Regions from separate parts of the Candidatus Villigracilis vicinus genome, predicted to be linked through region 1. Evidence: riboswitches for the same ligand, from Rfam matches in the RefSeq annotation. Region 1 holds a riboswitch; the other holds the start of a gene.
What was found. A riboswitch is a leader RNA that binds a small molecule or an ion and turns the genes downstream of it on or off. The one in region 1 is predicted to bind cyclic di-GMP.

Region 1 (16,005 bases):
CTTGAAGAGATTGACTTCCTGCCGATAATTTTGCAACGCGGTTTTCAAGGGTCTGGCGCACCGTTGAAAGGAAGCAGCCTCTCTTTAGCCAATAGCGTAAATTGTTCCAAACCCCATCAGGTCCAATGGCAACAAGCTCCCCTACCGCGCTCGGCGAACCCGGAATAGGCTATCACGAAACGCGCCAACTGCGCGGCAATGCGCTAGATGAACCCTTCTAAAATGAAAGCGGACGGGCTTGTTTCCGCGATAGCTTGGCTTGAATGAGGTTTCTAGTTTATATCTTCGAGGGTGAATCAGGAGCGATCTCTGGCTTTTTGCAACAATAATAGTGAACTCATGGAATGTCCAAATATTTAGGTACAACTTCCATAAATTCCATAGGATAATTCTCTGCGGCACATGCCCGCATTGGGGAATGATCTCAAGTTGCGCATTGGAATTTCTGTGGAAATGGCTTCAAAGTACCAGAACGGATCAGGCGGTCTTCCGCCTGCCACGATCAGCGCGGGCACGGTCAATTGCGGCAGCAACGGACGCAGTTCCGGATAGGCAGGTGCGAAGGTAAGTTCGTAAAAGGCGCGGTCCCGTTCTTGATCTTGAGGGATCTGTAGATGTTTTGCGGATCTCGGCGGTCAATTTGGTTTGGTTGAACCATTCGCGTTCCACCGTGTTGGCAGAGTCTCTTGATAATCGCGCATCATCAACGGACCGAGATGCCGCATCTGCGGCATCCACATCAACGGCAGCCTCACGCCGGAAATTGAGGACCATATCCGCCGCCCACACCAGGCGCCACAAGGATCAGTTCCCCATCGATGCGCTCGGGATATTCCAACGCAAACGCCACAGCAACCCCGCCCCGGCAGAGTTGCCAACCAAAATGGCTTTCTCCACCCAGGGCATCGAGCAGTCCGCGCAATGTTCCACGTTGGCTTTCATGCCATACGGGTTAGACTGCCACTCGCCGGGCATCAATCGTTCCGTCAGCCCGAATGCGGGTCTGTCCTCAGGGCAATGACCCTGCCATATTTTGCAAATTCATCCATCACCTCGCGCCACGAATACGTACTGCCGCCGAAGGGATGCAGCAATATAAAAGTCTGCTCGCCTGCTCCGGCTTTGTAATGAATGTTCACACCATTGATCTCGATGAACTTGCTATCCGGCTCGATAAACTCCTGCTCACTCACCAACCCATCCAATTTGGGGAACGGGGACGGCAAAAGGTCCCAGCGCAGTGGTGACGCAGGCGAATGCAAAGGAGAGTAGTAGAATTTTTTTCCAACGTTCATGATCGAATAGGTAGATAGAAAATATTTTTAAACATGATTGCCCACAACCAATCTACTCTAACACTTTTGTGAAAAACAGTTGTTGCATCCGCAGCCTGCGTCCATTGCGCCTCGGGGGAAATACTGGCGGCATTATCCCCATCTTGAAGTCCATACGAACCGAACTGGGCATGGTTGCCGCCTTCAATTGAACGAATTGCGTATCAGCAGGCAACAGCGCTTTTGATGCCTGCAACTTTGTCACCTGTGGCAAGTCCGTCATTTGTGCCATAAATGGATATCGCCGGGGTACCCATCTTAATAATGAATCATCTGCCGGGTACGAAGCCCAGAACACGACGCCAGGAATATCGGCATGGCTCGCCGCATACGATGAAGCCGCCACACCACCAAGAGAATGCCCGCCAACGAACCAATTTTTAACCTCGGGGTAAGCCGCCTGGATCCGCGCCGCAGCATTGATATCGAAGAACGCCAAATTCAAAGGGCATGGGCGCGACCACCACAAAATATCCTCTGTTCCGCGATCAACGCCAAGACGGGTGCATAAGCGCGATAATCCACCTTGCCGCCAGGGTAAAAGATAAAGCCCGTTTCGGGCGCGGGTCTCAGCCGGGTGGAAGACCACCCAGCCATTTTCCGCGCTCACAAACACCTGAGAGGTCGAATTCAACGCCTGCACAGCTGTTTCATCCGCCGCCAAAGCATCACTCGCCCACACGACAAATACAGACGCAAACACCAACAAAGCGGACAGCAACAACTGCCGCCGCGATCCTTAAATTTCGTTTCATCAATCAAATCCTATCTATAAGTTGCTTTGCTTTTTCCCAAATGGCATCGAACATTTTGGGGTCAGTTTCTTCGTTGAGGTATTCTGCTGGCTGGGATGGTACGAACACAGCACCCATTTCCCATTCGCCAGTTGATAAGACGCGCCGTGCTTGAAAATATATACCGAACTTTTTCGGAAAATATTTTCAAAACCCTCTCAAAAAGCGACCCGGACCCAAACAAACGATCACCCCGGATCAATGATCTCTAATTCTCGCTCCAGGAACGGCTGGCAGGCATTCAACTCTGCTGGACTCGGCTTGTTGTCTGGCGGAGCGCAACGACCTGACGCCGTAATGTACATATCGGTGAGGATCAACCCATCGCCCCTGGACTCGGAAGTGGGCTGGTTCGCGAACCCAGCCTTATGCAACGCCGGATACAAAAAATTCCCGGAGGCATCGCCCGTAAATTGACGACCCGTGCGGTTCGAGCCATGCGCGCCGGGAGCCAGCCCCACCACCAGTATCCGCGCATGCGGGTCACCAAAGCCAGGCACGGGCTTGCCCCAATACTCATGCCCCATATACGCCTTACGCTTGACCCGCGCCACTTCCTCGCGCCACTCCACCAAGCGCGGACATTTTCGGCAGGCAATGATCTCTTTATTGTGTTGTTCGAGGTTCATAGGAATCCGTGATGACTATTCGATGAACATGGCATCGCCGAAAGAATAAAAACGATAACCATCCTGAATGGCAAGGTTATAAGTTTCCGAGGATCTTTCGCGCCCGGCAAACGCACTGACCAGCATCAAAAGCGTGGATTTGGGCAGGTGAAAATTGGTGATCATGGCGTCTACGACTTTGAATTGATATCCCGGAAGAATGAAGAGGGTGGTCGCACCAACAAATGATTCAATTTGATATTCGCTATTCGCTGTTTGAGCGTCAGATGACGAGCTTTGACCAGCACTTTCCAACGTCCGCACACTTGTTGTCCCTACCGCGATCACCCGCCCCCCATTGCGTTTGGTTTGGTTGATCGCATCTGCAGTGGCTTGCGAAAGCGACCACTCACTATGAATTTTATGCTCTGCCGGGTCATCTTCGTTAACTGGCGCAAAGGTATCCAAGCCGACATGTAAAGTAACATAGGCGACCTTCACGCCCGCCGCTTTGAGCGCATCCAACAACTGTGGCGTGAAGTGCAGCCCGGCAGTTGGGGCAGCCGCAGAACCAGGCTCTTTCGAAAAGACAGTTTGGTAACGTTCCGGGTCAGACAGTTTTTCGTGAATATATGGGGCAGCGGCACATTCCCAACCTGCGCAAAAATAAGGCTCGATCGGTTCAGAGAATTTGATCAGCCGCTCCGAGCCTTCAAGAATTTCAACGATCTGCGCGGTCGGTCCATCTTCAACATGCACCAATTTGCCTACACGCAAGCCTTTACCACCCACCAAGGCTTCCCAGGTTAAATCGTCGCGGCGGCGCAGGAGGAGCAGTTCCACTTTTCCGCCTGTATCTTTTCGGGCAAAAATACGCGCCGGAATTACACGAGTCTGGTTGAGGACGAGGAGGTCGCCCGGGCGAAGGAGGGAACCCACGTCACGAAAGAAGCGATGCTCTACTTCCCCGCTGTCACGATGCAAGACCAGCAGCCGCGATGAATCACGCGGCTCGGCGGGGGTTTGTCCAATGGACGTTTCTGGGAGGTGGTAATCAAAGTCTGTTGTTTTCATGCAGAAATATCTTCAACGTGAGGTAAAGAATAAAGTAATGTAAAGCATCCAAATAATCAACCCAATATGCAATTCATCAGGAGATTATTTATTCAAGAACTTTGAAATGATGTTTACAAAAATGCTCAGCAGAACCGAGAGCAGGATGGAACTTGTTACTGGAAAGTAAAACGAGCCATTCTGACCTTCAATACGGATGTCGCCAGGTAATCGCCCCAATGGAAAACCGAATTTCGAAGCAAGATACACTCCCCCGCCAAAGATAAAAAGAAAGATGCCGCCCAGCATCAGATAACGCGAAGGGTTTCCATAAAGCTAGAGGATTTCCGCTTCGCACAGATATTGAAATTTTCGCTGAAGCAACCGCAGCGACGCGAGTTCCATCGTCCAATCCAGGGTATCCAGCGATTCTTCGATCTCGTGTCCGCTCAATTTTTCTTCGAACTCGTTAGAGGATAACCCCGTTCGCTTCTCAAACCCGGCAATCCGCTCCAGCGAAGCGTCAATATCCTGTTGAAGTAACTTCATTTGATTGCGAATGGCGGCGACCACCAATGGCTTTAGATCTTCGTGGGCGTTTGCTTTGATGATGACTTCCTGCTTCATACTGATAACCTACAGCAACCGCGGCTGCCCTTCTTCTGTATATTGATAACCCAAATGCTCATACGCAGACTTGGTTGCCACGCGCCCTGCGGAGTACGATCGAGAAAACAAGGCTGCAACAGGTACGGCTCAACCACATCCATGATCGTATCCTGTTCTTCACTGATGGAAGCGGCGATGGTATTCAACCCCACCGGTCCGCCGTTGTATTTTTCGATAATGGTCTTCAAGACGCGGCGATCCACATCATCCAAACCAAGCGGGTCTACCTGGAGAAGGTCAAGCGCCTCTTTTGCAACTTTTTGCGTGATGACACCATCCGCGCGGACCTGGGCAAAGTCTCGCACGCGTCGTAAAAGGCGCAATGCAATACGCGGTGTTCCACGCGCGCGCCTCGCCACTTCACTGATGCCGGATTCATCTGCGGAAACTTTCAACAACGCCGCCGCCCGCTTTACGATCTGTTTCATGGCTTCGAGTTCGTAATAGTCCAAACGATAGACCGCGCCAAACCTTGCGCGTAACGGCGCAGTGACCAGAGCGAGTCTGGTCGTGGCACCGACCACAGTAAAGCGTGGCAGCTTCAGGCGGATGGAACGAGCCGAAGGTCCCTTGCCGATGACGATATCCAATGCAAAATCTTCCATGGCCGGGTAAAGCACTTCTTCAATGGCGCGTCCGAGGCGATGCACTTCATCAATAAAGAGGATATCACCTGCACGTAAATTGGTAAGGATGGCTGCAAGGTCGCCCGCACGTTCAATGGCGGGTCCTGCAGTGACTTTTAAGATTACCACCCATTTCATTGCCAAGCACATGTGCCAGTGTGGTCTTGCCCAACCCAGGTGGACCATAGAACAAGACATGATCCAAGGCTTCATTGCGTTGTCGTGCCGCCGCAATCAAAATGGACAGGTTTTCCTTGACTTGATCCTTACCGATAAGGTCATTTAGCTTCTGCGGACGCAGGGCATTGTCCACGCGGTCATCGGGCTTGGCTTCAGGGTCGAGGGCTTTGGAAGGTGATTTTGCCATACGGGCGATTATACCCTGCGGTATTTTAAACCAAGCCGGGATGACTAAAAATCAGTCATCCCGGCTGGATAAATTTTGCTCTTCGGCAGTCTGGCGGTCGTGATCGGTAAACGAATTACGATTTTAGACCCATGACTTTGCGCCGCCAAGTTTCCCTTAGCCTTTCGGCAGTCGGTCGGTCTTGACCAGTTACGAGAACTGGAGGTAGACGCTCTGACTTTGCGCCGCCGTCTTTTGACGGTTTTGCTTTTATCGGCAGCCCTTGTGATCATGGCTCGGTTCAGCTTTAGATCAGGGCTTTGCGCTGCCGGGTTTTCCCGGTTTTGCTCTTTCTCGGAGCAATTTTATTATTGCACGTTCCAGCGCGAATTACAATCACTCACCTGTTCTAAAAACGGTTTCCACCGTCATGCCCCATTTCAAGCTGGGGTCAGAGCCATCCACACGAATGCGGACGGAATAGAGAATGTCACCGCCTTGCTGGGTAAAGGCATTGCTGATCTCGGTGATCGTTCCATTCAATTCGAGGTCAGGCTTGGCGTCTGGTCGAATGGTAACAGCCTGACCCACACTCAGATTGACAACTTCCAATTCGGTCACATCTGTGGTTTCAACATACCACTCCTCTGAATCCACAACGCTCACAGCACGCACATCAGCTGTGACCTGTTCACCCGGCTTGACGTTCACATCTGCAATCACCAGAGAACGGCGCAGTGATCAGATATGTTGAGAGTGCATCTTTGGCTGCGTCAAGGTTTGCCTTGGCGAGCGCAAGCTGGTCAGCATTTGGACCGTCAAGGCTGATCTCATATTGGTACTTGGCTTCAGCCTCAGCAGCCAATGCGGCATCGTAAGCAGCCTTCACTTCATCACGTGTGCGAGCTTCATCTTCCAATTCGCGGATTTTGGCACTCAAATCTTCCTGCGCCGCTTCAAGGTCATCCTCGGCAGTTTTGCGTTTGGTATTGTCCTTATCGAGATCTTTGTATTTATCAAAATCTTCCTGGGCAGTTTTCAGTTCGTCCTTCAAGTCTTCAATATCGCCTTCAAGTTCCGTAATGCGATCTTCGACAGCAGTGACATCCACCCCTTCCCATTCTTTCTCAGCCTCGGCGCGGATGATCTGGGCGTTCATATACACTTCCCATAGCTTGGCGCGATCACCACTTTCATTTCGGAGCAGTTCGTCGTAGGCATTCTGTGCGATGAGGACCTGCGCCTCTGCCCCGCCCGCATTTGTAAGACGGACAAGAACATCCCCTTCGCTGACAGTGTCGCCAGCTTGAACGAACACTTCTTCCACCACGCCGCGAGCTTGAAAATTCAAATTCGTTGCATGGACAGGCTCAAGTCGTCCTTCCGCGATCACATCGCTTGAAGCGATAATGTTATCCACAGGCGTTTCCGCCGTTGCGGTTCCCTGCCCGCCACATGCAGACAAAGCCAGCAAGAGGAGGGTGGTCAATGCGATTAATTTCAAATTATTTTTTTTCATATAAACCTTTTTTCATTTACAGTTGCGATTTTTTTCAGATTCAGTAATAAACTCGAGGAAGCTCACAAGCACCCCGAATCCATTATTCGTACGCCAACACTTCCCGAATGGTCAGTCGAGCCGCGTTTTGTGCAGGCAGTATCGAACCGATGACAGAAAGTAATAACACCAACCCCAACCAAATGACGTATCCCAGATATGTGAAGACCACGTCAATGGGCGTTTCAAAGATCGCCAAACTGACGATGGTGGCAAGCAGATACGTAAGCGGGATCGAGACAATGATGGCCAACACAAAGGAAATAAAGCCGATCACAAAGCCTTCACCGATCACGGTGCGCATCACGGCACGGTCATCAGCACCAATGGCGCGCATAATTCCGATCTCACGCGTACGTTCAAGCACATTCATGCCCATTGTGCCGGTCAAACCCATCGCACCTACGATGGCAGTCAAAATTGCCATAATGAGTAGGAAGACGATCAAAATATCCAGACTTTCAGAAACAGTATCCAGTGAAGCCAGACCTGATTCAGCTTGACGCACCTTGAAGCCCAAAGCCCGGAACTGATCATCCAATTTCTCTGCCATTAGATCTTGAAACTCGCGGTCATGCTGAGTCGTGACCACACGGAAAGAAAATGAGCGATTTTTTAGATTGAGCACTTGCTCTGCATATTCAAGTGGAGTGTATGCAAGAATGCCTTCACGCCCTACGAACTTAAAGATACCTACCACTTCCCAGACCTCTTCGCGTCCATCCACTTTGAGGCGAAGGGAATCGCCAGGTTTCAAGTCAGGGTAAAAATTTAAAACCGCTTCACTAACCGCCAACTTTCGAACGTCATCCGGACGGATCCAGCGTCCTGAAGCAATAAGGGGGTTGACCAGTTCGCTTTTCGCGGGCGGTGCAAGCAAGTTGATATTATCCGCCACAGTGCCATCGGGGTACAACAATTCAGTACCGATGAACTGCCAGCCTTCCACCCTCTCCACGCCCTCGATCTGCGAGGCGAATTTCTGCACCTCATTGATGCGATACGCCTCGTCAAAATCCAAAGTCACATCAGCACGGAAGTAGCTGCCGATCTGGTCGGTGTAGTCACGCAAACTGGTACGCACATTGAAAACAGCAATAAAAATAGCACCACCCATGGTCAATGTGAACAGGGTCAAAACAAGACGCCCCCGCCTGCGGAAGGTATTCCGCAAAGAGATAATGAATGGACGGGGCATGTGCATTCCGCGCGCGGCAAGGATGCGCGTCAGGCGCACCAGAGCCCAATCCAGCCAACTCACGCGCGATTGCTGACCTGCCTGCGGCGCAGACTCGTCGCCCGCAAGGTCATTGCTCAATGCACGCAAGACCGTGATCTTTGAGCCATTCAATACAGGCGAAAGCCCGGCAACGAGTGGCACCAAAAGCCCGACTGCGATCTGAACGATAAAGGCGAACGGCACGATACGGTATCCCAGCAAGTTGAAGTTCAACTTATTTGCAATAAATTGAGACAAGCCATATGCACCCCAACCACCAAGTGGGACGGCGATCAGTAATGCCAGAATAGCAAACGCCATAATGAGGGTCAGGTACATATAGAATACCTGTCGGTTGCGCCCGCCTACCAATTTCATCACGCCAATATGACGTAAATGCTGATTGAGAAGCGCGCTCAAAGTATTTGCGATCAAAGAACTGGAAAGGAACACGATCAGGATGCCCAGCGCCATCAAAATACCGAGCACGGCGTTCAAAACATCTTCCAACGGATGCTTGTTCCGTTCAGAATAGCGCGAACGGACGACCGTCGTTCCATTCTTTTCAAGCCGATCTCGAAGCAATCCGCCTACGATACGAATGTGAGAAAGGTCGTTCGGATTCTCAGCCACGGTCGCAAAGACCCGGTTATATAAAACGGACTGGCGCAGGGTCTGCATGGTATCCATATCGGTAAATGCAAATGGCGGCGCCAGGAAATCCCCGGCACCCGTACTGGTATCCTGGACTACACCAACGACCTTCAGTGTTTTGAAGGTTCCATCATTCAACTCAAAGACAAGGTTTTCACCAACGGAGATCTCGATCTTTTCCAGCATTTTTTTATCGAGAATGATCTCATCTTTGGCTGCCTCAGATGCACCTTCGATCGGAACAAGCAGGTTGATCTTGTTCTTCTTGAAACTATCCACAGCCACAAGGTCTATTGCCACCCACTGAGTGCTATCTTCGGCACGTACACGGAAGTTGACCACCCGCCTGCCTTCAGCCTCCTTGATGCCTTTTGTATTGCGCACTGTTGAAAGGATGTCATCATCAAACCCTTCTGTGCGCAGCTCAATATTTGCAGGATTATTCGCCGCATACGAAACCCCCATATCATTGGAAATGATCTCGTATGCCCCTGAGATCACACCAATGGAAAATACGCCCACTGCAATGGAAAATACCACAAGCAGGGTGCGCATCTTGCTATCCCATAGATCATGAAAAACTTTTCGCCAACGTGGTCGCATAAACTACTTTCTTGCACGGGGTGGACATTCCCAAAGGGGCTTGCCCACCCCGTATAGATTATTTCAACAATTCGTTAAGTTCGCCTGCCGAGTATGGCTTTACAGAAACGTCCTTCAAGCCGCCGCGCAGGTATTGGGTCACACGTTCTGGATTGATCGCAGAGGTTAGAACGACTGTCTTCGAGGCAAGTCCGGCTTTGGAAAGAGCACCCAAGACTTCATCGAGTGAAACAGCAGCAATGTTCTCATCCACAAAGATCAGGTCTGCTTCGGGTAATTTCTTCAAATTAACAGACTGTGTCAACTTGATCTTGGAACCTTTGAGCAACTCCGCAAATAAATTCGCCCAATCATCATTATCGTCGATCAGCAGGATATTCTTCACGCCGCCAGCTTGAACCGTTTCTTCCACGACGTGCCCCTGGGGCATGAACATGGCGACCGTTGTGCCTTTGCCGCCTTCGCTCACCAAAGCAATGCGCCCTTGAGACTGCGAAACGACATGCATGGCTGCGGGTAATCCCAAGCCGTGATGCGAAACGCCGCGGGTAGTGAAAAACGGCGACCATACCTTGCGCTGGATATCGTCATTCATACCTGCACCATCGTCTTCAATATCGATCTGCAGCACGCCGCGTTCCTCGGTTGAATGAGCACGGACCGTCACAGATTTTGCTCCGGCTTCTACTGCATTTTGTAAGATATTTCCTACTGCACGAGTCAACTGGGTCGAATCTGCGATCACATAAGCGGCTTCAGGATCGATCTTCACTTTCAAAACATCCTGGGAAATTCCGCGCTGCATCGCGGCGGTCTGGAGAACATCCGCAAAAAGAACAGAGCGGGGTTTCATCTCGCGCACTGCACCAATCAGCTGTTCCTTGACTTGAATGATCTGCCCAGCACTTTCCGAGATCATATCAAGGTCTTCTTTGAGAGATTCAACATCCACCTTGCCATCGGCGATCTCTTCGCGCAGACGGGCAACTGTCAGCGAAATGGGAAGCGTCTTGTTGCCGATCCAGTGAATGGCTTCGGTCGAGGCGGTGGTCAGCGCTTCAAAAACCTTGTTGCGCAGGATCTCGTTATGCGCTTCCTTGAGTTCATCCACCAAATGCGCATTATTAATGGCGACCGCCAAATGCTCAGCCATGGTCAACAATGTGGTGATGTCGTCATCGCCAAAAGCGCGTTCTTCGGAGGATTGAATGGTAACGGCGCCCAAGGTCCTACCGCCATAAATGAGCGGCAGCGCCATCTCAGAACGGGTATGCGGCAAATGTGGATTCTTGAAGTGAACCCGTTCTTCACCGACATCAAGCGCAATACGAGCCTCACCCATGGCAACACACGCACCGATCATCGACTCGGTCCCGACGCGTAATTTATGCCCTTCTGCCAACATGGCTTTGCCTGCTTTACCATATCCGGCACGCAAAACGGCATATTCCCCTTTATCGTCGAGCAGGAATACACCTGCATAATACAAACCATAGGCTTCGCAGATGATATTCACCGTCTGCGGCAGAAGCTGATCAAGGTCAAGCAGCGATGCCACTTCCTTGCCCACCCGGTTGGCAGCCTTCAATAAACGCGAGCGGCGTTCTTCCTGTTTATGGAGCCTGGCATTTTGGATCGCAACTGCAAGTTGATCTGCCATGGTCTGTAGGGCATCGATATCTTCTTCATGGAACGCTGCTTCATCTGTAGATTGAACTGTAAGCGCGCCGATCGCTTCGTCGCCGATCACAAGCGGGAGAGCCATTTCGGAGCGGGTCTTGGGAAGATGCGGGTTCTCAAAGAAGACCGCTTCTTCCCCTACATCAAGCGCGATGCGTCCCTTCTTGTTGGCAATACTGGCGCCGATCATCGAATTCCCGCCAATCGCAAGTTTATGTCCCTCGCGCAGCATGGCTTTTCCAGCATCACCACGCCCTGCTTTGAGGACGGCATACTGCGACCCCTCATCCACCAGGAAGACACCCGCGTAGTAAAAGCCAAACTCATCACAAATGATATCCACCGTACGTTGAAAAAGTTCGTACGAGTCTAGTATGGTGGTGATATTTTTCGCGGCGCGCGCAGAGGCTTTCAATAATTTTGTGTGTCGTTCCATATTATTCGTCATAAGTTCCTCTTTCCAATCTACGATTTGTGTTTTTTAATTTACGTGTAGGGCATTTCAGACAGGTCTGATGTTTGAAATTTTCGAACTATCTATTTTTGTGAGGTTCAAGATCCTAAAATCTTTTGAATCAACTCCACCAATCCTTGCTCGCGCCCTTTCACAAAGAAAGCGCTTGCACCCTTGGAAACAGCGTCTTTGGCTTTATTCACTTCATCGTATGCTGTCAGAATGACTACAGGCAGATCGGCTTTCTTTTTCTTCAAGTCTGCCAGCAGGTCCAGACCGGCATCATTCTTCGGCAGATCGTCGAAGCCAGGCATATTCAAGTCCAGAACAGCAATATCCACTACGCCGACATTTTGCGAAAAAACCTCGCTCCCGGTCTTGCAATCCGGCGCAGTCAATACATCATATCCTGCCCGCAGAAGTGTCTTCTCTAAACTGCGTTGGATCAACTTCTCGTCGTCCACTAAAAGAACTGTCGTCATGCTTCCTCCAAAATTTTAATTTTCTGCAACGGCAGCCGCCGTTTAATTTCCATCTTCAGGCATATATAGTTTTTCAGCAGGCAGGCTTACAAAGAAAGTTGCTCCATTCCCAATTTCACTCTCCAACCAGATCTTGCCTCCATGCTGGCTTACGATCTGCATTACAGCCGAAAGCCCCAAACCTGTGCCGCCCGCTCCGCCTTTTGTTGTAAAGAACGACACCCAGATCTTTTCCTGGATCTCTTTCGGGATACCGGGTCCGTTATCTTTCACAGACACAAGCACAAAGTCCGTATTTTCATCACGCCGCCCATGCACATGGATCTTTGGGTTGGGCATCTGCGCGTTGGTCAAGGCTTCCCAGGCATTTTTGATCAAGTTATTAAAGACCTGTTCCACCTGACGCGCATCCACATGCGCCAGCGGCATATCATCCGCCCAGGTCATTTCAACAGACTCGTGCGGCAAGCCCATATTCATCACAGTATGAGTGATCATTTCGCTTAAAGAGACAGGGGCATCGTTCCGTTGACGCGCCGGACCGATCAGCCCTTCTTTAATATCAAGGATGGTCTTTGCGCTGTTTTCGGCAATTTCCAGATCCTCCATCAACGATTCGACACTGACCAGAGTTTGCAGTCGATTTGGCTTCATGGCAGACATCTCTTCAAGGATCTTGTTCAGGTCCAAGCCGGATGCTTCCGCCTCTTCTCTAACCGTTTGAACTGCCGCTTGCAACGAAGCATTTCCCAATTCCGATTCTTTCAACTGCGCAACCAATGCCAACAGATATTGCACATCCTCCCGTGCCCGGTTGACGCTCCCGGGAATTGGCGCCGCCTTATTCCCCACCCAATGGATGGCTTCACCAGTGGCAGTGGCAATGGCTTCATATGTCTTTGTCCGCAGTAACTCTTTATTGGCAGATTCCAAGTCTTTCATTAATTTTGCATTGTTGATGGCGATCGCCACTTGATCTGCCATGGCTTGCAATGACGCAATATCTTCTTCATTAAATGCGTTGAGTTCATTGCTTTGCACCGTTACTGCACCGACAGAAATGGAATTAACAATGAGTGGCAGCGCCATCTCCGAACGGGTATCCGGTAAATAAGGGTTTTTGAAACGGGATTCCTCTCCCGCCACATCCAATGCGATCTGCGCCTGTTGATTCAATATCGAACGTCCGATCATGGACTTTTCATCGATAGGCAGTCTGTAATGAGCGTCCAACATCCGGCGCCCAGCCAAGGCATACCCAGCCCGCAAATTTGCCCACTGACGATCCTCTGAAACGAGAAATATGCCGGAGTAATAAAAATGAAATTCGCTGCAAATGATATTAACCGTGTGCCGCAATAATTCATTCAGGTCCAGGATCGAAGTAACCATTTGTCCAACGCGCGCTGCAGTCTCTAATAATTTATGCCTACGATCAAGCATGGCAAACATCTTTTGGTTTTGCGAGAGCAAATACTTATTACGCTCGACCGTATTGGTAAGCAGGCGGGTTTGGTCTTCGATCTTCTCGGCAAGTTCCAGCTGATATTCGCGCAGGTATCGTTCGGCATCCTCAAGTTCATCGACTCTGCCGCCCAGGTAAGCCAGCACCAATTCTTCAAAATCGCCGCCAATGGGTTTGGGAATAAACCCAACGGCGCCCGCTGCAAGGGCACGCTCCCGGGCACCTTGCGATGTATCTCCCGAGACAACCACAATGGGCGTACCCGGCAGTATTTTTTTGATACGGGTCGCCGCTTCACTGCTGGTCATATGCAGGATATTGTTATCGAGCAGGATCAAGTTCGGCTGGGTCTCTTCCGCAAGTCCCAAGCCATCCAGCGGATTCGCCGCCTCGAGGACCACAAAATTAAAAGCAAGCAAACGCCGCACGAGTGAACGAGATTCTTCACTCGCGGCTATGTACAGTGCTTGCGGAAGTTTGCGTGGGTCGGAAGCCATGTTTACCTTACAGACAATATGAATCGCCGGTTATCGTTTCGTTTTCCTTGGGTCGACTACACGGTGTTCTTCCAATCGCTTCTGCACGATCTTGCTGATCGCTTCCACAGTGATCGGCGATTCATCCATCACCCGCGAAAAATCCTCACGCGGAATCATCAACACTTCGACCGGATCGTTGCCCGCACGCACATTTGCAATAGACTTGCCGCCTCGTAATAGCTCTATATCACCGAAAAATTCATCTGCCCCAAGCCGCGAAAGGACAATGTCTTTACTACCGGATTTTTGCAGAACGATCTCCACATTGCCGCTGCGGATCATAAAGAAATGACCCACCTTCTCATCGCGCGAAAGGATAGTCTCTCCAGGTTGATAAGAACGCCGTTGCGCCAGCTTCGTAAATTCCAGCATGTGCCGATGGCGCAGTTTTGGTAAAGAACGCGAAATGGTCTCGTCGATCAGTTCGCCGTCTGAGATGATGAGATTGCGGTCTGTGCGTGAAGTCAGCGATGGATCATGCGTGACCATGACAATGGTCTTGCCTTGCTCCACAAAATGTTCAAAGATGCGGATAATGGTATCGGCAGAGCGGGTATCGAGATTACCGGTCGGCTCATCTGCGATCAAAAGCGGCGGGTCACATGCCATGGCGCGTGCAATCGCAGCCAACTGTTGCTGACCCGTGGAAACCAGAACCGGCAGTTTATTTGCAAATTTCTCCAAACCCACCAGTGTCAATAATTCCAGGGCGCGTTTGGGGCGTTCATCGAAATCGTACATGTCCACATAATCCATTGGGAGCATGACGTTCTCAAGCAGGGTCAACATGGGCAGCAGCTGAAAGAACTGAAAAACGATACCAAGATTCTTCCCGCGCCAGCGCGAACGCTGACTCTCACTTACACCGGTATAAATGTCATTATGGTTTACGATGACCCGCCCATCGCTGGGATGATCGATACCGGTGATCATGTTCAACAAAGTGGACTTGCCGCTGCCAGATTTACCGACAATGGAAACGAATTCACCTTTGTTGATCATCAAGTCCACACCCTTAAGGACGGTAAACTCGCCAGCCGCATTGGAAAATCTTTTCACAACGCCGCGCATTTCGATGATCGCTTCCAGCGCAGCATCATGCACACGCTGAGGAGCAGCCTTGTGCGGAGTCCGCGCCGGAGCGCGTTTTTTAGTCGCAGTGGTCATTGTTTGCGGCTCCTCTTTGGCTTGGCAGCAGCCGTCACTTCCATTTCCAATTCTCCATCGGTAAGGGTCAGGCTGCGGGTAAAGCGTCCTCGCAAGCCCATATCATGCGTCACCATAATAATGGTCTTGCCGCGTTCCGTAACGAGCCGTGAAAACACATCGAAGATATGGTCCGCAGTGATCGAGTCTAAACTCCCGGTGGGTTCATCGGCAACAAGAATCTCCGGGTCATTGGCAAGTGCCCGCGCGATCGCCACACGCTGTTGCTGTCCGCCGGAAACAAAGGCGGGGAGTTTATCGGCATGTTCTTCGATCTCGACCAGGCGCAATAGTTCCAAAGCGCGCTCACGTGATTCGCGCGGTTTAAAATTTTCAGCGAGGTCCATCGGCAGCGTGATATTCTCAACCAGGGTCAGCATGGGCAGCAATTGAAAGGATTGATACACCACACCCATCGTCTTGCCGCGCCAACGCGCCTTTTCATCTTCGCTCAGCTCATGCACAGAAACGCGCTGACCGCCAGAATTGACGATCACTTCACCGCTGGAAAGCCCATCCACACCGTTGATCATATTCAACAAAGTGGATTTACCAGCGCCGGATTTTCCCACAACGCCAAGAAACTCCCCTGAATTTACCGTGAGGTTAATATTCCTTAACGCCGGAAAATCCCCTGCTGCTGTTGAGTAGGTCTTGCTTACATTTTTTAATTCAATAATGGATGTATTCATAAGCGAGCCAAATTGTACCCCTA
Region 2 (16,005 bases), on a different contig from region 1:
TAATTCAATGATTTGTCCCCCGTTTTGGGGCTTTGTTTTGAAACTATAACACAAGTCTATATAATTAACTCACTCCCCCCCTGCTTTTTGGCATGTTGTAAAGAAAGCCAAAACCCCCCCAATTTTAGTGTTTTTTTTTGCGCCCCTGCGCCTTTGTAATTATTTCACCTTCTCTATAGCAATTGGGTCAGTTAAAAATCCCCTTGGCACTATTAACCTGATCGGTTAATAGACGACATCATTTCTTGTGTAACATCCTTGCCGCCTGTCAGGTTGGTATAGATCGTTGAGATGGTGTAGATCGGTCCCCAAGGAATACCCCACCACCCCAGAAAAAGCGAAATCAATATGTAACCTATGCCGGAACCCAGTGAACTCTCTCCAGCTTTAATGAAGTATATGCCTGAGTTTCTACGAAAGGTCATGATCAAAATGGAGATGCAATATGGGTAAATGACGAACTTCCCTCCTTGAGCGACCTCAGATTGAACTTGTGAGATCGTCATACCTTCGATGCCGTTGATTTTCATTGGATAGCTCCCTTTTTATTAGATTTGAATGCCAAAACTATCGACAATACGATTGTACTCAATACCAAAGCGAATAGGATCGATCTTGGTGAACCGCCTTGTTCGGGGTTCGTGAAGCCTTCACGTGCAAGGAAAACAACATTGAGAAGTAAATACGAGCCGATTGCACCGAGGGAGGAAATTAAAGGGGCTGAGTTGAAATGCCCGAAGAGCAGAACCGCCATCCATAAAAGGATGATGACATTCGCGGCGACTCGTATAAATTCCAATTGATCGGCGGCAGCGTGGATGAACATGTCTGCCATTTGGATAAGGATGAGGCAGATCCCGATCATTTTTGATGAGGTGGTTCCCATTTTTAATTCCTTTATAAAGTTTTTGCGCCGGTATGCCAATTATTGTTGCCGCATCCTACGCGGTTTGTTCCGCATTCTTTTCAAAAGCCTTCTTCATCAATCTCGAGATCGGAAGCAGGGTAAGCCAGCCCATGAAACCAATCGGGAACATATCCATGCGGCGGATCGTCAGCGTACCTGCGGCTGTCTTTTGGAATTCCCACGTTTCGATAAAGTGTGTGGCAAGGTGTTTCAATGGGGGAGTGAAATCCTGAAATTTCAAAACCACCTTCCGAGCGGTATCCCATTCCATGATCTCTTCCACATGCCCAGAGCCGTCCTTGTTCTGCACCTTTATTCTGGATCCGACATACTCTGGTGTTCGGACTTCAAACTGGGCGTGTTCGATGCCCGGTAAAATGGAATAGCCTTCGAATTCTGACCAACGCTCCGTATCTAGAAAGGCGGAGCATATCTCTTCAGAAGATCGCTTGTTTGTGCGTTGGATCTGGATGCTTATGGGCTTCATATTATTTTCTTTTCTAATCAGACATTGCGACCTGTCCACGGACCTACCCCTTCAATACGGGTAACTTTGACACGAGTGATATAACCAGACGGTGGATTATCCATTGGCGGAAATTTCACGCCGGGTCCGATATACACTTCGGCGAGTTTTTGCAGTAATTGCGGCGCGCCTCCCTGCGTGATGCGGGCTTCACCGTAGATAACAGCATATTCAGTCAATCCCAAGTCGCTTTTTGTGGAGGCTTCGAGTGAGATCACCACTCGCGAGTCACGCTCGATATTCCTTACTTTTTGGTTGCGCGGCAAATGCGCACAGACGATCTCGTCATTTTCCAGTCCGATCCATACAATGGTAACGTGAGGACTGCCGTCCTTGTTCATGGTGACAAGATGCGCGTCGCGTCCTGATTCGATCAAGTCTTTGAGAGGTTGAGGGATTTGCATTTAAACTCCTAATCTACCATGAAAGTATAAGCTGATTTGCTTTCGAAATAAAGCGCTTAAAATGACGGTGACTGCAACCATCCCACTCCCTAATGAAACTGTAATCCTCCCTTTCGAGCCAGCCCAAGCCCGCAGGGTATAATCGCTCGCATGGATTTTTTCTTTCCCGAAGATAACCTTACCCGTGCCGTGCCCGAAGAAACGCACATCACAACCTTATCCGCCGAAGCCTATCCCGACGGACGGCGGCTACGTGTCAACCTCGAAGTGACGCCATTCCAAAAGCGACCTTATATTGAGGTCGCCCTCAATGATGCCAATGGTGACGAGATCGCCTCTACCAGCATCGTTGAGCCGCTGAGCTGGAAGCTCGAATTTACCATGCACATCCGTGGCGAGCTGAACAATCCCTATACCTTGAATGCCCGCTTGTATTACCCTGATGACGGACCTTCCGATCAGCCGCGGCAGTTTTCTTTTGACGTAGTGCCGCCTCAAGATTCCCCTTCACTTGATTCCAATTAATTGACATTGTCCATGCCCTGGCATTTCACAACCTTTCGTTCGAAGACCTGGCTTCTGGCTTCACTTTTGAGTCTTGCACTCATGGGGTGTAACCAAAATCTGGAAGCGCCTCCCGCAACCGAAGCGGTCCAGCCTGTTTCAACCGATACCCCTATTCCAACACCAATCGACCCTGCCAGTGAATCTGCTTTCCTATCCATCGAAGAGAACGGCTACGCCCATCTCTTTCTCTTCCGTTCGCTCAACATGCAATTGACACGCATCACCACCGGCTCATGGAGCGACATCGCCCCTGCGCTCAACCCGCAGCGTACCCGCCTTGCATTCGCCTCCGATCGCGATGGCGACTGGGATCTGTACGTCATGGCATTGGAAACTGGCGAAGTAAAACAAGTCACCAACACGCCGCAATATGACTCGGCTCCATCCTGGTCACCGGATGGACAATGGCTGGCGTTTGAAACCTACGTGAACGACAACCTTGAGATTGCCGTGGTCAATGTTGATTCCGGTGAAACGGTTCCGCTTACACAACACCCTGCCTCAGATCACTCGCCTGCCTGGGCGCCTGATGGACGTAATGTTGCCTTTATCTCTACTCGCGGCGGGGATAGCGACGTCTGGCTGGCGAATCTCGACCTTGCCGGAGAAGATCGCTATAAAAACCTGAGCAACACGCCTTTTGCCTCTGAGAACTTTCCGCTTTGGAACCGCGATGGTTCCCAGTTATTGTGGTCATCCATATCACAGACGATTGGCTACAGCGGCTTGTATGCATGGAATGTTGCCACTCCAGATCGTAATGCATATTGGATTGGGGATGGGAATGTTGGCTCATGGAACGAAGCAGCAAATCGTGTTCTGGCTGCGGTAAGTGCCCCAAATCAGACTTTCCTTACTTCCTATGACCTCGAAGGGAATATTCTTTTCTCTTCCATTCCCTTAACCGGACGTGTCCGCGGCATTGCCTGGGGCAGCCTGGATCTGCCTGCCCAACTGCCTGAGACTTTCATCCAAGCCGCTGCGGATGTCCCGGCTGTATTATGGGCGCCCATTATCACCCCTGCGGGCGATGTGCCCAACCAGCGTTTCGCCGTCGTGCCGATCAATGATGTGCAGGCACCTTTCCCGCAACTGCATGATCTTGTAGATGAATCATATAACGCCTTACGTTTGCGCATTTCACAAGAAGCCGGGTGGGATGCACTTGCCAGTTTGGAAAATGCTTTTGTTCCATTGACGACCAGCCTTGAACCCGGTATGGATGAAGACTGGCTTTACACCGGGCGCGCATTTGCGATCAACTCTTTGATGGCGAATGCAGGTTGGATGGTGACCCTGCGTGAAGATATCGGAGCGCAAACCTATTGGCATGTTTACATTCGCTGCGCCGTGCAAGATGGTTCGATGGGGGAGCCCATTCACAATGTGCCCTGGAATTTGAATGCACGGTATGACCTTGATCCGCGCACCTATGAACAGGGCGGTGATTATGCGCCCGTCCCTGCCGGGTACTGGGTGGATGTGACTTCTCTTGCGTATGCTTACGGTTGGGAGCGTCTCCCTGCCTTGCCAACCTGGCGAACGTATTACAAAGGCGCGCGTTTCACTACTTTTGCCGCGACCGGCGGTTTGACTTGGTACCAAGCCATGCAAGAGTTGTACCCGGTGGCGGCGCTCACCACACCCACGCGTGTTTTGGCGCCTAGTCTGACTCCAACCAACACTCCGACCTTAACACCAACCATCCGCCCTACACGGACGCCGCGTAATACACCAACTCCGGTATATACACCAACGATCACGTTGACGCCCTCTGAAACACCGTTCCCGACTCTGACGCCCACACCTCCAACAGTGATTCCTGGTGGGTAGCCGCTGGCGAGTTATCTACTTTGAATCAAACCATGTCATTTAAAAGAACACTCGCTTCGTTATTCCTCTTATTATTGTTGTCTGCTTGTACTTATGGGGTAAGTAATCCCACGCCTACGCCAGTGATCGCTGTCGAAGCGCAGGACCAGCCTGAAGTCCAATTTGAGGCGTTTGTTACTCCGTCACCTCAACCTTTCCAATTTAGTTTGCCTACGCCAGGGGCGGAACCTATTACAAACTGGCGTCCACCTTTATACCCAGTGCCATGGGCGATCGCGCCATATGATCACTTTTTCTTCAACCGCCCTATTGCTGCAGATCAGACCAACTGGCCCATCGCGGATTATCGTTATGGCGGCGTATTTTTTGGCCGTAACATTGTGCATACCGGTGTAGACATTCCCTCGCCTGAAGGAACACCCATCCTTGCGGCAGGACCCGGTACCGTGGTTTGGGCAGACTGGGGTTTGTTTCTGGAGATCCCCGGTGATGAAACTGACCCCTATGGCATGGCGGTGGCGATCCGCCATGATTTTGGATATAACGATCAGCAGCTTTATACCATCTATGCTCATATGAGCCAGATGAATGTGATCAAAGGTCAGCATGTGGATACGGGCGAAGTAATAGGGTTGGTCGGCTCGACTGGCGCTACCACGGGTCCCCATGTCCACTTTGAGGTGCGCTTCCCATATAATTCCTTCTTTTATACCTATAACCCCGAGCTGTGGATCGCACCACCACAAGGCTGGGGCGTACTGGCTGGGCGCATAATGAATGAAAAAGGGGAGCTGATCCAGCAAATGGAGATCCTGGTTGCACCCGAACGTGCCTCGCGCACCTTCACCGTGCGGACCTACGGAAAGAGAGGCGCTGCCAATTCTGACCCGTATTACCAGGAAAATTTTGTACTTGGTGACCTTCCAGCCGGCATTTATAAAATTTCATTTAAATACGATGATGAACGTGTGCAAACCTGGGTGGAGATCTTTCCCGGACAGGTGACCTATTTCACCTACAAAGACAAAACAGGTTTTAATGTAGCCCACCCGCCCGCACCGACATTGGACTTTTTGCCAGGCAATTTACCTGCCACTCCCACGCTTCAGCCGTGATTCTGTAACCGATGGTTTACCCATCTTTAACCCCTTGACGGTCAGAACATCTGTGCTATACTCTCGAAACCTTAACCCACTCAACCTTTGTTTTGAAAATACCTTTCGTGGTTAAGCATATACAAGGAGATCCACTATGGCTAGAAAACCCCGCGCAGCAGCTTCAGACTCTGCCCCCTCATCAAATATGGATAACGCCAAACGGGCTGTTTTAGACAAAGCCGTTGGCGATATTCTCAAACGCTACGGCGACGGTTCCATCATGCGTCTGGGCGAGGCTCATGCCATGGTTACCGAGATCATCCCAACCGGCTCGCTCTCCCTTGATATTGCCCTCGGCGTCGGCGGTGTTCCGCGTGGACGCGTGGTTGAAATTTATGGACCTGAGTCTTCGGGTAAGACCACCCTTTGTTTACATATTGTTTCTGAAGCTCAAAAGAGCGGCGGTACCGCGGCCTTCATTGATATGGAACATGCGCTCGACCCCGTCTATGCCGCCCGCCTCGGTGTGGACATTGATAACCTGCTCGTTTCCCAGCCCGATACCGGCGAACAGGCGCTCGAAATTACCGAGACCCTCGTCCGCTCCGGTGCTGTCGATGTTGTCATCGTCGACTCCGTAGCTGCCCTGGTTCCGCGCAACGAAATCGAAGGCGATATGGGTGATGCCAGCATGGGTATGCAGGCACGTCTCATGTCTCAGGCGCTCCGCAAACTCAGCGGCGCCATCAACCAGACCAAGACCACTGTCATCTTCACCAACCAACTCCGCCAGAAGATCGGCGTCATGTTCGGCAACCCCGAAACCACCACCGGCGGTCAGGCGCTCAAGTTCTACGCCTCCCTGCGTCTCGATGTGCGTCGCATCCAGTCCATCAAGATGGGCGAGGAAGTCATCGGTAACCGCACTCGTGTTAAAGTCGTCAAGAACAAGGTCGCGCCCCCGTTCCGCACCGCCGAGTTCGACATTATGTTCAACGAAGGCATCTCCAAGAGCGGCGACGTGCTCGACCTGGCGACCAAGTTCGAAGTCATCACGAAGCGCGGCGCATTCTTCTCTTATGGAGATATCCGCATTGGTCAGGGACGTGAGAACGCCAAAGATTATCTGCGCTCCAACCCCGATCTGATGAACGAGATCGAAGGTGTCATTCGCCAGAAATCAATGTCTGGTGAAATCGCCCTGCCGATCGATTTGGGCGATGGCGGCGGTGGTGAAGATGCTGCCGCGGTCGAAGAAGAAGCGTAAAATAGAGTGGACACGGAAACGTGTCCACTTTTTATATGAAAAAACTACGCATCATCTCCCGCCCGGTTCTGTTTCTTCTCTCGGTCTTTTTTCTCGTTGTTGGTTGTGCCCCCCAAGCGGCGCCGACAGCTTTCCGACCACCAACAGCGGCTCCACCGACGCTGATCCTCCCAACAGCGACGCCTCTATCCATTACCGCCACCATCGCGCCGACCCTTACCGCCACAGTGGATGCTGGTCCATGCACGAATCTTCTGACCTTTCTTGACGACCTGACCGTGGAAGACGGTACAACTTTTGCCCCCGGTGCCGACATCGATAAGCAGTGGCTTGTTCAAAACGATGGCACCTGCAACTGGGACTCAACCTATAAATTGAAATGGGTAGGCGGCTATACCCTCGGCGTGACAGAAGAACAACCCCTTTTTCCAGCTGCTTCCGGGGTTCAGGTTACGCTGCGCATTGTCTTCACTGCGCCGGAAGAACCTGGCACATATCAAACCACATGGCAAGCCACAGCCCCGGATGGGACCCTTTTTGGGGATACCGTTTACATGGAAATCGTGGTGCAATAAGAATAGTTTCTGAAATGATCGATCAAGAGATGCATGTAGAGGTACCTGGAGGAGAGTAGTAGTATTTTCCACCCAGCACGGGCGGATAAAATGGAGAAAGTAATGAAAACAGGTGTGCGTTTCCTGGTGCTTAGTTTGGCACTAATACTGGCCGCGTCTCTTACAGCTTGTGGTCCCATCCATTGCGGCAACGATCTCAACGATGACTGTTTACGGGTTTTATTTGTAGGAAACAGTCTGACCTTTGTGAATGATCTCCCCACAACATTTTCAGAGTTGGCGCGTTCAGGCGGTCATAAAGTGGAAGTGGCAATGGTTGTTGAAGGCGGCGCGCATTTGTACGACTTTGTTTCTTCCCCTGAACTTTCCAATACACTTTCCTCGAGTCAATGGGATTATGTTGTCCTCCAGGAACAAAGCCAGCTGCCTTCGGTCGAATACTGGCGGGTTAATGATATGTACCCGGCAGCGAGGACCCTCGTCAAGAAGGTGAGGGCGAATGATGCCCAACCTATTTTTTTCGAAACATGGGGACGCGAGTATGGGTTTCCAGAAAATGGAATGCCAGACTTTGAATCGATGCAATATGAGATCGATATGGGCTATCAGCGGATCGCGAATGAGCTTAACGCTCCCATCGTTCATGTGGGCATGGTCTGGTTCCGGGCTTTGAGGTCAAACCCCGATCTTCAGCTATGGCAGGAAGATGGCAATCATCCCTCTGAGATGGGCACCTATCTTGCAGCTTGTGTTTTTTATGCAACTTTGTTTCAGGAAAGCCCGCTGGGGTTGGCGTATCCCGGGAATATATCGAAAGAGGTCGCACTTAAGTTACAGGAAGCCGCAGCAACAGTATTGATCAAATAATAAAAGGATAAACATATGCCAGCTCAAGATGAATTCCCGCTGATCTTTGAACAGCTAAAAGTCATCCTTGTCCCTTATGGAAAAAAATTGACCATCAAGATAGATGTCCCCGGGCATTATATTCTGGATGGCGCCTACAGCGAAAAGTGGAAGAAGGAACTCTTCTTTGCCTCGGTGCAGATCAAGAAGAATTACATCTCGTTCTATCTCATGCCGGTTTACATGTACCCAGACCTGCTAAAGACTATCTCGCCAGAACTCAAGAAGCACATGCAGGGAAAATCCTGTTTTAATTTTAAGAAGCTGGAAACAGGTCTTTTTGCTGAGTTGGCTGATCTCACGAAGCAAGGGCACGAACGATTTATAAAGGAAAATTATTAATAACATTCCCAGGTCAGCAAAATAAAACTCACCCATGAGTTGTTTTTCAGGGTGAGTTTTATTTATATTGATCGAGCAGCACTAGTTCATGTTCATGAAACCGAACAATTTCCACATGCTGCGCATGAATTTGTGACCACCATCAGGGGTGAGGAATTGGTTGGGGCAGGAGCCGGGAATGACGGAAATGCCGTTGGCATTGCAGACATCGACTGCGGAAGGGGATACACTGGTGGTGCCCGCTGCGAGACCGGGCTTGATGCCCATCATACAGTGCATCCACACGTGTTTGATGCCAAGGTCAACGCATTGGCTGACGATCTGGTCGGTCACTTTGGGGTTGGCGAGGATAAAGACCGCATCCGGCTTGGAAGGCAGAGAGGTCAGGTCGGGGTAACAGATGTCGCCTTGGAAGGAAGCGATACGCGGGTTGACAGCAAATACCTCGTAGCCGCTATCTTTGAAATTCTTATATGCTGCATTACAGCCAGTTTCACGTTTGTCTGAAACACCTACTATGGCGATTTTCTTTTGTGACAGGAAATCCTGTACCAGGTTATCGAGTTTTGACATTGAAACTTCTCCTTTACTTCTGTTACATACGTTCGCATAGGTCGAAGGTAGCGTTCAATGAAGAGTATAAGGAGAAAGGTTACGCCTTCAAGATGACGAATATCATTTATTTGGCATCTTTTTCACGGGCCAGGGAGCCAGTGGGGCAATGACACCATATCCGGCTTGCGTTGCCAGTGTTTCGAACAGGACGCGGGTGGCATCATCAAGGGGGAGATATTGGTTGAGGAACAGCTCTCCGTGTGGAGTTATGGATGTGGTGGTGGAGGTGGCGTAGTAAAGGTGTCCGAAATCTGCGTGAGTGTAAGCAAACAGGTCTACGTTGGCTTCGCGGTCTTGTTCAAAGGATGAGACCATTCGCCAGTATCGTTCGAATAAGGGAAATTCTACCGGGTTACGAAACGCCTTCATGAGATATTGGAAGTAGGGTTTGGGGCGGTATCGCAAACTATTTTCACGGATAAAACGCATAGATCCAACAGCATATTGTTCCCAGTTGTCGAGCACTTTGGAGCGGATGGAAAGATCCTTGCCAAACATCATGCGGGCAGTACTGTATCCTCCGGGGAGGAGGGGAGCGGTTTCAAGAATTTGTGGAGAGACTTGAAAGAACACGGCAGCATTATGGTTGATCGCGAGCACATCCGAGTAAACATCCATAACAAAGGCGGGGACGCGCAGTTTTTCGATGATCTGAACCATTTTCCCGAGCACTTTTTCAGAATTGATCGTGTCAGTTGCCAGGGCTGCAGAAGGCTGGCGGATAATGCGTTCCTCATTAATGCCGCTGGCTGCCAGAAAAAATTCACGGCGCTCAATCGTAGTCAGGTGCAGAGCGTTGGCAAGTTTAAAAAGCAGATCTGGGTCAAAAAATTTTTTTACGCCCCGTTCGATCTGACTGATGACCGCAATATCGATCTCGGCGTATTCTGCCAGTTTAAATTGGGTCAGATCCAGATCCTGCCGGAGTAGGGAGATGAGAAAGCCAAATTCTTTACGATCCATGGGAAATTACACCTTTACGACTCAAAAAAATCTTTGAGTAAAGTGTAAACTCTTTTACTGGACTTTTCAAGTCTAAGTTGTAAAATAATTTAATTATTTTTGATATCTACCCGCCTCATGTAGAGACGAGAGGGGAACTACATTTGGAACCTCAGCCGCACAGGCTGAGGTTTTTCATTCTCTTATAAAATTTTTACGCACACGTACTATAAATAAGAAAAAACCTCGTTTTCAGGAGGCAACATGACAGATACAAGCACCCAGCAATTTACTTTCAAAGCAGAGACCAAACAGCTTCTGCAAATCCTCATCCACTCGCTGTATAAGGACCGCGAGGTCTTTTTGCGCGAGCTGCTCTCGAATGCGTCGGATGCGATCAATCGCCTGCGCTTTGAGATGTTAACGAACCAAAACGTACTTGACCCTGATGTGGAACTAAAGATCCATGTGACAGTGGATAAGGACAATCGCACCATTGTCGTTCAAGACACCGGCATTGGTATGACACAAGATGAGCTTGTGGATCATTTGGGAACCATTGCCCAATCCAGTGCGCGTAAATTTTTGGAAACAGCGAAGGAAAAGAATCAAGACGCCTCCGGCTTGATCGGTCAGTTTGGCGTGGGCTTTTACTCGGTTTTCATGGTGGCGGAGTGGGTACGTGTTACCTCTCGTTCCTTCCGCCCGGATGCTCAGGCGGTGACTTGGTTTGCCACAGGGGATGATACGTACCAAATCAGCCCGGCAGAGATGTCTGAACGCGGTACACGTATTGAAATTAAACTGAAAGAGGATGCGGCGGAATTTGCCGAGGAATACCGCCTGAAGAATATTGTCAATAAACATTCGGATTACATCGGCTTTCCGATCTATGTGGGCGAGGATGAGAAGCCGGTCAATAAGCAGTCTTCGCTGTGGCGTACGGCTCGTAATGAGATTACCCCTGAGCAATATAAGGATTTTTACCGTCAGACCACGCTTGATTTTGAAGACCCGTTGATGCATGTCCACATGGTGACGGATGCACCTGTGCAGTTGTATGCGCTCTTATTCTTCCCTGCCAAATCGGAACGGAATATGTTCTCGCTCCGCAAGGAAGACGGACTAAAGTTGTACTCTCGTAATATTTTGATCGACGAATACAACAAAGACCTGTTGCCCGAATATTTACGCTTTGTACAAGGCGTAGTCGACTCGGAAGACCTGCCGCTCAATGTCTCACGTGAGACGGTGCAATCCAGCGGATTGATGCCAAAGTTGAAAAAGGTGATCACCAACCAGGTCATTAAAGAGCTGGAGACGTTGGCGAAGAAAGATGCGGAGAAATATGCCGCCTTCTGGAGCGAATTTGGTGTTTACCTCAAGCAGGGCATTGCTGCTACTCCTGCGGATACAGACACCATCACGCCATTACTGCGTTTCAAGACCAATACCAACCCCGAAACCTGGTCTTCGCTTGATGAGTATGTTTCAAGAATGAAAGATGGGCAGAAGGTTATTTACTACATTGTAGGTGAAGACCCCAAAGCGGTGTTGCGCAGTCCGCATCTGGATGCGTTCCAGGCGAACGGCACTGAAGTGTTGCTGCTCACCGAGCCGATGGACTCATTCATGTTGATGAGCTTGCGCAAATTCAAGGATTATGAGCTGAAAAGTATCAGCGGGGCAGAGGCGGATGGGACAGAACAGCCCAAGGCAGAGTCTGAGGCGGAGAAAATCCCCGAAGGTGACTTCAATTCTCTCGTTGAAAAATTCAAGCAAGTGCTTGGCGAGCGCGTTACTGATGTTCGTGCCAGCAGCCGTCTGGTTACATCTGTTGCACGCTTGGTGGATGCAGATGAAAATTCCAACCCGGAACTTCAACGTGTGTATAAATATTTGGGCAAGGAATATGAAGTGCCGAAGAAGGTGCTGGAGTTGAATCCCGCACATGCGATGTTAAAGAGCTTATTGAAAACAGATGGAGAGTTGCAGACCATCATTATTGAGCAGGTTTTTGATAGTGCCTTGCTCGTGGAAGGTTTGCATCCTGATCCTTCGAGCATGGCAGCGCGCGTGCAGCAGATTATGGAAGCGGCATTGAAAGGGCAAAAATAACCCCTTACTGGTGAGGTTAATCACGTTTGCAAATACCTATCAAATTATTGCGCTGCAACTATTCTGTAAGGAGAATCAATCGGATGTGCATGTTATAGTACATGCACATCCGATTAAGGCAAAACCGGTGAAAGCCGGTGACGCAAAGCTATGGGTCTACCGTCATCATAATGACCATGACCGCCAGGCCGCCGAAGATACCACTGTTGCATAGTTCTATCAGCCTGGCTTATTCAAGCCAGGCTTTTTTATTCGGATGGCTGTTTCGGACCGTTTTTCATTTGTTTCTGAAAAGGAGAAAAGCCATGTTTAAATTTTTGAAAGTTGTATTTGCAGTTGCCGCTGTTGTTGCGATCGCGGTAGCGTCTTATGCGTTTGCTGCTGCCAATGTAGTTCCTGATACGAAAGCCGGTGAAGGTTTGGGGGATGTCACCGGTTATACCGTGACGGATGTTGCGTACACCCTTAATGCCGCCGACCCGTCCAAGTTGGACAGTGTCGCTTTTGATCTTGGCGCCGCTGCTCTTGCGGGACAGGTTAAGGTTCAACTTGTAGCCAGCGGCACCTGGTATGGTTGTACCCTCGATACCGGCACGGTTTGGGAATGCACCACAACCGGGCTGGATGTTTCCACGATCAATCAGTTGCGTGTGGTCGCTGCCAGTAACTAAGCTCATCTCCTCTTGATGCCGGGCTTGTTCCCAAACGCACCCTTTGCTGGTTGGCAGGGCGGCAGTGGGAACAAGCCCGGTACTTGTAAAAGTTCCCGGCATTCCTCATGATTAAGGTCAGTAAAGAGCAATCCATTCTATTTACAGGGTCAAGCCTGTTTTTCCTTCTGTTGGTGTTTTGGCTTACATTGGCGCCCACCCAGCTTGGCGGACCTCTGACGTACGTGATCGTGAACGGCAATAGTATGGAACCAGGCTTCCTGCTTGGAGACCTTGTGCTTGTGCGGGCAGAAACCGTTTATACGGTGGGGGATGCGGTCGTCTACAAAGATCCGAATATCAGGCAATTCGTTTTCCATCGCATTGTTGGCTTGGAATTCGACCATTTTATTATGCAAGGGGATAACAATAGCTGGCAGGATACGCATCAACCGACACAAAGTGAAGTTGTCGGAAAGCTATGGATACACATCCCTAAACTGGGGAAAGCAGTAGATTGGTTTCGAAAACCGATGAATGCGGCGATAACGACTGGATTGTTTGGAGTGCTGCTTATGTTGGACATGTTCAAAAAAACGCCTCGAACCAAACGGGAGGGCGGATTCCCGTCCATTCAGTTTGGTGAACACTCCCAGGGATTATTTTGGGGATGCGGGTTGATGGCTGCGCTGTTTCTTGCGTTGGGAATCTATTCCTTCGTTCATCCTCTCAACCAGCCCATGGAAAGTATTCCCTATGAACAAACGGGAGATTATTACTATTCTGCCACGGGCACGCCGGGGGTTTACGATCTGGATGTAGTCCGCTCGGGTGAGCCAGTCTTCCCCAAGTTGACATGTTTTCTTAACGTCGGCTTCAACTACAACATTGGCGGCGGACGCCTGCAAGGCATTATCGGCAGCCATAAAATGTATGCCCGCATTCTGGACGAACAAAGCGGCTGGCAGCGGACCATTCCGCTGTATAACGATATGGCTTTTTCCGGCACCTCTTATTTCAGCACTGCTACCTTGGACTTGTGCCAGGTGGAAGCGATCGTTAACCTTGTAGAAGCCGAAGCTGGGTTAAAGCAAACCGCCTACACTCTGGAGATCATTACGGAAGCCTCATTTGTTGCCAATGCAGAAGGGAATCCGGTTCAGGATTCTTTCTCACAAGCATTGCTCTTTCAATACGACAAGATCCATTTTTACCTGAGCGAAGTCCCATCCCAGCCTGACCCTCTGCATTTTTCGAAGACAGGTACTGTTGGAAGTTCCATTCCGCGCTTGAACAGCCTTTCCTTGTTTGGGTTGAGTGTGCCGGTTTGGAGTTTACGGTTTATAGCGGTATTTGGGTTTGCCATATCAGGGTTGATCACCTTTGCTGTGGGTGTTGGTCTATATCAAACCGCCAGCCAAAGTGAAGAAGCATTGATGCGATTAAAGTACAGCGCGATGATCGTCAATATTCATGATCAGACTTTGCCGCCAGCCGCTGCGGTTGTAGATGTTGATAGCATGGATGATCTGGCGCGGCTTGCAGAACGTAACGATACGATGATCCTGCACATGCGGCGAAACTTCCTGCATTTTTATTTTGTGCAAAGCCACGGGGTAACCTATCGCTATGTGATCACAACCGGTAGACAGGGCATTGCCGTGATTGATGAATGTGCAACAGAGATGGAAAGAGCCACTGTTGCAAACGTTGGCATGCCCCTTGTGCTTCCTGTCTCGCGAAATTCTCAGGAAGCTGAAAACCAGCCCATTCGAGTCCGTGATCGCCTGATCTATACGTATCCTCCTCAAAAAGAGATCTTGGGGTTGGATGAACTCCAGCCTGAATCGGAAGCACGATCAGAAAAGACATGGACAGGCAGTAAACCTCCCGAGTATGTAACCGACGCCAGTCAGGTATTTGATGCAGCCCAATTGGATACCACGATGATGCATAAAGTAAAGATATGACCCATGCGAACCCTGCTTCGTTATTCCGTGTTTCTTCTGGCTGTTCTGCTTATCTTTACCTCACTGACTGCGGTGGCGGCAATGAATACCGTGCCGCCCACGCGGCTGGATATTAATGCTATTTCATTTCAAGTGAACCATTTGCGTCCCTCTGCCTGTGCAGGACTGACGGTATCCAATCTTGTTACGGGTTCCGGCACATTGGTTGGCACCGAAGGGAATGACCTGATCCTCGCGAGTTCTGGCATGGATACGATCGATGGGTTGGGCGGCAGTGATTGTATCGTTGGCGGCAGCGGAGACGACATCATCACTGGCGGTAATGACGCTGATATCTGTGTCGGCGGCGATGGCAATGACCTATTCACTGGTTGCGAGGGCGAGCTTCAATAATCTGATATAAACGGGGGCATGAATATTCAAGATGCCTATAACGAATGGTCAACTATATACGACTCGAATATCAACCGCACCCGTGATCTGGATGCTGAAGTGACGCGCCGCACCCTTAAGGGACGGCACTTCTCGTCTATTTTAGAGATCGGCTGCGGGACGGGGAAGAACACCGAGTTCCTGGCAGAGATCGGCGATGCAGTGCTGGCATTCGATTTTTCTGAAAAGATGCTCGCCAAAGCCCGCCAAAAAGTGACGGCGAGTCACGTCCGCTTTGCCTGGGCAGATATCACTCAGCCGTGGAATTGCGAGTCGGATTCGATTGACCTAATCGCTTGTAATTTAGTCTTGGAACATATTGAGGATCTAGATCATATCTTTACCCAAGCCGAGCGGACCTTGCGCAGTGGGGGATGGTTTCTCATCAATGAATTACATCCCTTCAAGCAATATGGCGGGACAAAAGCCCGCTTTGAGCGCGGTGAAAATATTATTGAGGTGGATGTGTTTATCCATCACATTTCAGAATTTATCCACGCAGCCGAGAAGAATGGACTGAAATTATTGAAGCTTGATGAAGTCTGGCATGAGGACGATGCAGGCAAGCCGCCCAGATTGATTTCATTCGTATTTGGCAAGTGAAACCTGACGTAAAATATTCTGAGGGGGGGTGTTTTTCTTGTATAATTTGCCGAGGTAATGGGAAGCAAATCAAAATCCGACTCGATCTTGAGGAATTTACATGGCAAAAGTTTTTATTTCTTATTCACGCAAAGATACCGAGTTTGCCAGGAAACTCACCGATGAACTGAAAAAAAGCGAAATGGATTTTTGGGTGGACTGGGAGGGAATTCCGCCCACTGTGGATTGGTGGAAAGAGATCGAAAAAGGAA

Region 2: it holds a riboswitch for cyclic di-GMP, as region 1 does, so the genes downstream of both, IPG80_RS05950 (hypothetical protein) here and ruvB (Holliday junction branch migration DNA helicase RuvB) in region 1, are expected to answer to the same signal.

Annotation. Positions count from the first base shown of each region.
Region 1 covers NZ_JADJDD010000003.1:202,145-218,149, reverse strand. The annotation lists gene IPG80_RS04550 (hypothetical protein) at 478-774, opposite strand; gene IPG80_RS04545 (hypothetical protein) at 805-975, opposite strand; gene IPG80_RS04540 (hypothetical protein) at 987-1,295, opposite strand; gene IPG80_RS04535 (alpha/beta hydrolase) at 1,348-2,055, opposite strand; partial or broken gene IPG80_RS04530 (uracil-DNA glycosylase) at 2,093-2,757, opposite strand; gene queA (tRNA preQ1(34) S-adenosylmethionine ribosyltransferase-isomerase QueA) at 2,773-3,810, opposite strand; gene IPG80_RS04520 (DUF2905 domain-containing protein) at 3,895-4,098, opposite strand; gene IPG80_RS04515 (hypothetical protein) at 4,126-4,416, opposite strand; partial or broken gene ruvB (Holliday junction branch migration DNA helicase RuvB) at 4,426-5,451, opposite strand; cyclic di-GMP riboswitch class I at 5,533-5,614, opposite strand; cyclic di-GMP riboswitch class I at 5,615-5,709, opposite strand; gene IPG80_RS04505 (HlyD family secretion protein) at 5,827-6,141, opposite strand; gene IPG80_RS04500 (biotin/lipoyl-binding protein) at 6,122-6,949, opposite strand; gene IPG80_RS04495 (ABC transporter permease) at 7,032-9,464, opposite strand; gene IPG80_RS04490 (GAF domain-containing protein) at 9,523-11,592, opposite strand; gene IPG80_RS04485 (response regulator) at 11,697-12,080, opposite strand; gene IPG80_RS04480 (ATP-binding protein) at 12,123-14,042, opposite strand; gene IPG80_RS04475 (ATP-binding cassette domain-containing protein) at 14,073-15,251, opposite strand; gene IPG80_RS04470 (ABC transporter ATP-binding protein) at 15,248-15,982, opposite strand.
Region 2 covers NZ_JADJDD010000005.1:201,694-217,698, reverse strand. The annotation lists gene IPG80_RS06020 (hypothetical protein) at 213-530, opposite strand; gene IPG80_RS06015 (hypothetical protein) at 527-886, opposite strand; gene IPG80_RS06010 (SRPBCC family protein) at 942-1,394, opposite strand; gene IPG80_RS06005 (TIGR03618 family F420-dependent PPOX class oxidoreductase) at 1,412-1,837, opposite strand; gene IPG80_RS06000 (hypothetical protein) at 1,988-2,362, shown strand; gene IPG80_RS05995 (hypothetical protein) at 2,375-4,237, shown strand; gene IPG80_RS05990 (M23 family metallopeptidase) at 4,270-5,352, shown strand; gene recA (recombinase RecA) at 5,540-6,601, shown strand; gene IPG80_RS05980 (NBR1-Ig-like domain-containing protein) at 6,637-7,176, shown strand; gene IPG80_RS05975 (DUF4886 domain-containing protein) at 7,279-8,043, shown strand; gene IPG80_RS05970 (hypothetical protein) at 8,059-8,424, shown strand; gene IPG80_RS05965 (CoA-binding protein) at 8,506-8,997, opposite strand; gene IPG80_RS05960 (helix-turn-helix domain-containing protein) at 9,100-10,002, opposite strand; gene htpG (molecular chaperone HtpG) at 10,246-12,099, shown strand; cyclic di-GMP riboswitch class I at 12,207-12,295, shown strand; gene IPG80_RS05950 (hypothetical protein) at 12,405-12,770, shown strand; gene IPG80_RS05945 (signal peptidase I) at 12,878-14,719, shown strand; gene IPG80_RS05940 (hypothetical protein) at 14,723-15,112, shown strand; gene IPG80_RS05935 (class I SAM-dependent methyltransferase) at 15,131-15,754, shown strand; gene IPG80_RS05930 (TIR domain-containing protein) at 15,855-16,005, shown strand, end outside.